DNA from 2 places in the Sutcliffiella sp. NPDC057660 genome. Region 2 is predicted to be linked to the other one. Evidence: riboswitches for the same ligand, from Rfam matches in the RefSeq annotation. Region 2 holds a riboswitch; the other holds the start of a gene.

Region 1 (3,432 bases), on a different contig from region 2:
AATGACTTTACTTTTACAGCAATCACTGTCAGATTGCCTAAAACCAACTTTCTTGCTGTAACCAGTGACAAAGGATATATCATGTGTGGTGCCCTCGATGTTGCCCTTTTGAATGAAAAGCTGAAAGATCGTCGGATCATTGCTGGGCGAGCGGTGGGTGTCCGGACAATTGAGCAATTAATAGATGCCCCTTTGGAATCGGTTACGTATGAAGCGGAAAGTCTGGGTATCACAGTTGGAATGTCCGGAAGGGATGCTTTGTTGAGAATGATATAAAAGACCTTCGATGCAAGGTCTTTTTTTATTTGTCGAAAGTTATATTAAATTTTTCATAAAAAATTTGTTAATAATGAAGTTTTCTTTCATTGTTTTTACTATAATGGAAAATATATAGATTTTGTCGAATTATGAAGATAGGAGAAACTATGAGATTATTACCCACTAAGTCCATGAAGCCGGGAATGAAGCTAGCGAAAACTATCTATAATGAGCAGGGAAGAGCCTTGTTAAGTGCGGGAATCCCTGTAACCGCACGTATGATTACACGGTTGCAGCAGTTGAATGTTACATATGTTTATATAGAAGATGCCAGAACAAGCGATCTGGAAGTTCCGACTATGATTTCGGATCAAACAAGAAAAAAGGCGATCACCACTATTACCGATACCTTCAAGCTGCTGGAGAGCGAAAAGAAGCTCAGCAAATGGTTTGTGATGGACCAGTCAACCAAGGACCTGAAGAGCCTTATCCATACTTTGCTTGCAGATATGAAAACCAACCAGGAAGTGGCGACACTTTTAACAGATGTTTATATCCATGACAACTATGTTTTCACCCATTCATTGAATGTCACGTTATACGCGCTCTCCATCGGGATCAAATTGGGGTTGCCGCAAAAGGACCTTGAGATTCTGGGGCTTGGCGGGATTCTTCATGACATCGGAAAGATGATGATACCTTCCGAGATTTTATTCAAGCCTGGGAAACTGACAAGTGAAGAGTTCAGTGAAATGAAAAAGCACACCACTTATGGATATGATATTCTACGGAATATGCACACCATTCCACTTCTTGTCGCTCATTGCGCTTTCCAGCATCACGAAAGACTGAATGGCAGCGGATATCCGAGAGGGATCAAAAATGAGGATATTCATCTGTTCGGCAAAATCCTGGCAGTGGCAGATGTCTTTGATGCGGTAACCTCGCATCGAATCTATCGAAGTGCGATGCTTCCTCATGAGGGATTGGAGATCCTGTATGCGGGTTCTGAATCCCTTTACGAGCCGGCAATCATCGAGGCTTTCCGAAAATCAGTCGCAATCTATCCTTTCGGGCTTGCTGTGACGCTCAATGACGGCCGAAAAGGGCTCGTTGTAGGGCAGAATAAGGATATAACGGAACGACCGATCATCCGGATCATAGAGGCGGAGGGAGCGGAACTGGACTCGCCATATGATGTCAATTTAAAAGATAACCTGGATGTCAGTATCGTGGATTGCGATAATCAGGGGAGCATGTCAGCAGTAAGCTGATACTAGCAAAATATTTCCTTTGTCGCTGTGTAATTTTTGTGATATAGTAAAACAATAAAATCATATACTTCCCTTATCATACGATGAGGTAGAGGCTGCATAGCATAAGAGTAAAACTACTGGAGGGTGACACCTAAGATGGTAGAAGAAAGGATGCTGTGCCGAAGCGGAATGAGTCGTCAAGCTTATTTTGCTGGGGTTATCTTGAATAAGGATAACACTGCCATTATGACCGGTACGGACGGGTTTGTAATGGAGGGCTACTGATCGGATGGAGGATAACATACATTACATACAAGTAATGATAGTTATTTTCTATCATTGCTTTTTATTTTGCACTCAGAGCCCCCGTTATTGTAAACCGTTTGGACAGGTCAAACCAATTACAATTTTTTGGGGGTTTTTTGTATGGAAGGAACAATTTATACTTTGATTCCTCCGGTGCTGGCAATCCTGATGGTTATTTTGACCAGAAGGGTATTGCTATCACTTGGAGCAGGGATCCTGGCATCTGCACTATTACTGGCAGATTTCAATCCGATTACGATGTTTGTCCTGATTTGGGACACGGTGCTTGGCCTATTTTATTCCGTGGAAGATAAAGAATTGAACTTATGGAATATTTATATCTTAATTTTCCTGATCATCCTGGGAATCATTACGGCGTTCATCTCACTTACAGGCGGCAGCCGTGCATTTGGAGATTGGGCACAGCAAAAGATTAAAACTAGAAGAGGCTCTAAAATCTTAACCGCAATACTAGGTGTTATCATTTTTATTGATGACTATTTCAATGCATTGGCAGTTGGTCAGATCAGTAGACCACTGACAGACCGTCATAAAGTATCACGTGCAAAACTTGCCTATTTGATTGACTCCACATCTGCACCTATCTGTGTTATTTCTCCAATTTCAAGCTGGGGTGCGGTAATTATCGGGACAATCGGTACTGAGGTACTTTTAAAGCAGGGCATAAACAATATTTCGGCATTCAGTGCATTTATGCAGATCATTCCAATGAACTTATACGTATTTTCCGCACTATTGATGGTTTTTGTTGTATGCTTTTTCAATTTTAACATCGGGCCTATGAAAAAACATGAGGACCGTGCCATGGAAACGGGTCAATTATACGATCCGGAAAAAGAGGTTCCTGGAGAACTTGCTGATGATCTTCCGACAAGTACGAAAGGAACAATCGGCTACCTGATATGGCCTATCGTTTCTCTCTTTGTCGGTGTAATCGGTGCAATGTTCTATACTGGGGCAACTGCTATTGATGGGGATATTACACTGCTTGGCATTTTTGAAAACACAGATCCTTCCGCATCCTTGTTCTATGGTGGGATGTTTGCATTGCTTGTTTCTTTCCTTTTCTTGTTCAGACAAATTTCCAAAGGTGGAATAAGCGGGAATGTTGTTGGAAAAGGAATTTGGGCTGGTACCAAATCCATGCTTCCAGCCATTTATATCTTAATATTCGCTTGGACCATTGGCGGGCTGATCGGGGAGCTTGGAACTGGCGATTATCTTGCTGGTGTTGTAGCTGACTCCAATATGAACATTGCGTTCCTGCCGGTAGTCATCTTCATTATCGCAGGATTTACAGCTCTTGCTACAGGTACATCCTGGGGAACTTTTGGCCTGTTGCTTCCAATCGCAGGTCAGATAGCGGCTGCGACTGACGTCAGCCTTCTTCTGCCGGCCCTGGCTGCAGTGCTTGCAGGTGCAGTTTTCGGAGACCATTGTTCTCCGATTTCCGATACAACCATCCTATCCTCTACTGGAGCAGGGTGTAACCATATCGACCACGTAATGACGCAGCTTCCTTATGCGTTGATCTGCGCCGTCATTTCAATTGTCGGTTATGTTGTACTTGGTTTGACAGGTAGCACATTAT
Region 2 (3,432 bases):
CTGAAGGATGATAAGCGCTATCCTTTTATAAAAATTACCGCGGAGAAGCATCCACGTCTTCTCATCACAAGAAAGGTGGCAAAGGATAAGGGCAAATATTTCGGACCCTATCCGAATGTACAGGCTGCCAATGAAACCAAGAAGCTGCTTGACCGCGTCTACCCGCTGCGTAAATGTATGACCCTTCCTGACAGAGTCTGTCTTTATTATCATTTGGGACAATGCCTGGCACCGTGTGTAGAGGATATATCCCAGGAAACAAATAAAGAGATGGTCGATGGAATTGTCCGGTTCCTTAACGGAGGATATAAAGAGGTCAAGGAAGAATTGACCGTGAAGATGCAGAAGGCCGCAGAGGATCTGGAGTTTGAACGGGCAAAGGAGTTTCGCGACCAGATCCTGAATATCGAAGCCACGATGGAAAAGCAGAAGATGGAAATGAACGACTTTGTGGACCGTGATGTGTTCGGGTATGCGGTGGACAAGGGCTGGATGTGTGTGCAGGTGTTCTTTATCCGACAAGGCAAGCTGATAGAACGGGATGTATCACTTTTCCCGATCTATAATGAACCGGAGGAGGATTTCCTGACATACCTCGGACAATTCTATTCCAAACAGAATCACTTTGTACCAAAAGAAGTGATGGTACCGAATGCAATCGATTTGGAGATGGCGCAGGCACTACTGCAGACCAATGTGATGCAGCCGCAAAGAGGAAAAAAGAAACAATTGGTGGACTTGGCAGAAAAAAATGCCACAGTAGCCTTGGTGGAGAAATTCTCCTTGATAGAACGTGATGAAAAGAGAACAATCAAAGCGGTGGAAAACCTTGGTGAGATTCTTGGAATTGAAACCCCGATAAGAATTGAAGCATTTGACAACTCCAATATCCAAGGGACAGATCCTGTTTCTGCAATGGTTGTGTTCATCGATGGCAAACCGGAAAAAAGGGAGTATCGCAAATATAAGACGAAAAGTGTACAAGGACCGGATGATTACGAATCCATGCGTGAGGTGGTAAGAAGAAGGTACACGAGAGTACTGAAGGAATCATTGCCACTTCCAGACCTTATCATCATTGATGGCGCAAAAGGGCATATGTCTGCTGTAAGGGATGTGCTGGAAAATGAGTTGAACCTCTTCATTCCGATTGTCGGTCTTGCAAAAGACGAGAGGCATCGAACGAGTAATCTGCTGGCTGGAGAGGACGCAATGATCGTGCCTCTTGAACGGACGAGCCAGGAGTTCTACCTGCTCCAGAGAATCCAGGATGAGGTTCATCGATTTGCGATTACATTCCATCGCCAGCTAAGGAGCAAAAATGTCTTCCACTCCGTTTTGGACGATATTCCGGGAGTAGGTGCGACAAGGAAAAAAGCGCTGCTCAAGCAGTTTGGATCTGTTGCAAAACTGAAGGAAGCAACTGTGGAAGAGATTCAGCAGGCGAAAATCCCACGCCCCATCGCTGAAGAAATTTTTAAGAAATTACAGGAATAGGTGTTGTATCTATTCTAGGAGTCTGATATAATCACTATTAATTTCATAATGTGCCACTTCAAATTAATGAAGTGATGATAGAGGTGCGAACTTCAAAAGTATGTAATCGGAGAAGAAAGAGCTTCCGAGAAGATTACGGAAAGGGGAGGATCGCCGAAGTAAAAAAAAGTCTCTTTTTCTTTTTTTTACTGGTTCTGCGTTTAAGAAATGTAGGACTGTCAGGCTGTATTTGTGCTGCCTGGAGAGCTATCTCACGCGTGAACGGTTTTTATATTTTGCCAATCACAGCAATGAGACATAGCTCATTGCTGTTTTTTTTATACCTTCATGCAGGAAAGAGTCATGGTTTAAAGACTCATTTCTTCGCAACGGTGCACCATTGGGCTTTCTATCTTTTACATTATGATGAAATAAACAGAAAAGGGAATGGTGGGTATGTCAACAATTGTTGTACAAAAATTTGGAGGAACTTCTGTCGGGTCTGTTGAGCGGATTCAGCATGTTGCAAAACGAGTTATTACTGAAGTGGAAAAAGGACACAGGGTAGTGGTGGTGGTTTCGGCCATGGGGAAAACGACGGATCAACTTTTAACATTGGCAAATGCAATCAATCCACACCCGAGCAAACGCGACATGGATATGCTGCTTACAACTGGGGAGCAGATCACCATTTCACTTTTAGCAATGGCCCTTCAAGTCAGAGGCCATGAAGCGGTATCCCTGACTGGCTGGCAGGCCGGTATTCGTACGGAGCCTGTACATGGCAATGCCAGAATCACCCATATTGAAACAGATCAGTTGAACAGTCACTTGGCTGCCGGGAAAATTGTGATTGTGGCAGGCTTCCAAGGCATTACCGAGACAAATGAAATCACGACACTTGGCCGCGGTGGTTCCGATACAACGGCTGTGGCATTGGCTGCTGCTCTTGAAGCAGAGAAATGTGATATCTATACAGATGTAACCGGGGTGTTTACGACCGATCCCCGTTTTGTGAAAGAAGCAAGAAAATTGGCGGCAGTATCCTATGACGAAATGCTGGAGCTTGCCAATTTAGGAGCAGGTGTATTGCACCCAAGAGCGGTTGAATTTGCTAAAAATTATGGAGTTCAGCTTGTTGTGCGTTCAAGTATGGAAGAGGAAGAAGGCACCATCATTGAGGAGGAAGTTTCCATGGAAAAGAGTCTAGTAGTAAGAGGAATTGCGTTTGAAGATCAGATTACCCGTATTACCGTATGTGGATTGCCGAATGAGCTACATACCCTATCCACTATTTTTACAACCTTGGCGAAACATAGCCTGAACGTCGATATCATCATCCAGACAAGTATGGATAAAGATACAACCAATATCTCTTTCTCGGTAAAAACGAAAGATGTTGAAGAGACAATCCAAGTACTTGAGCAATATAAAGAACATCTGGGCTTTACCCATATTGAAAAAGAAAGCAACTTGGCGAAGGTTTCCATCGTTGGGTCCGGGATGATTTCCAACCCCGGTGTAGCTGCGGAAATGTTCCAGGTGCTGGCGACAGAAGGCATCCACGTCAAAATGGTAAGTACATCCGAAATCAAGGTCTCCACTGTGGTGGATGTAGGAGTAATGGTGAAGGCTGTGGAGGCATTGCATGTAGCGTTCAAGCTTGGGGAAGAATCTGTGGAGCGTGTGATGAACTGAAAATGAAAGAGGTGGGCATCCTTTTAGTAATCCATTTTGTTTTGAGGTGCTTTTATAAAAATATATGCTGAAATGACAGTCATATGGACATCAATATTTGTAAAGAAACTCGCCTTAGTAATTGGCGAGTTTCTTTATTAGGAATACAAAACAATGTTTAAATAAAACCTCACTCACAGATGATCGGGTCATCTTAATCTTTTTAATTTAATGTCTTGTCCCTTATCGAGGAAGCAGCAAAAGAAAAATAAGCGAAGA

The links. Region 2 has a riboswitch for lysine ahead of ACFVAD_RS13375 (aspartate kinase). Riboswitches for the same ligand answer to the same signal wherever they lie in the genome.
Region 1: it holds a riboswitch for lysine, as region 2 does, so the genes downstream of both, ACFVAD_RS14060 (Na+/H+ antiporter NhaC family protein) here and ACFVAD_RS13375 (aspartate kinase) in region 2, are expected to answer to the same signal.

The regions. Positions count from the first base shown of each region.
Region 1 is NZ_JBHVHV010000011.1:93,115-96,546, forward strand. It holds gene ACFVAD_RS14050 (YunC family protein) at 1-276, shown strand, start outside; gene ACFVAD_RS14055 (HD-GYP domain-containing protein) at 426-1,532, shown strand; lysine riboswitch at 1,614-1,803, shown strand; gene ACFVAD_RS14060 (Na+/H+ antiporter NhaC family protein) at 1,941-3,432, shown strand, end outside.
Region 2 is NZ_JBHVHV010000010.1:167,695-171,126, reverse strand. It holds gene uvrC (excinuclease ABC subunit UvrC) at 1-1,497, shown strand, start outside; lysine riboswitch at 1,568-1,754, shown strand; gene ACFVAD_RS13375 (aspartate kinase) at 1,933-3,174, shown strand.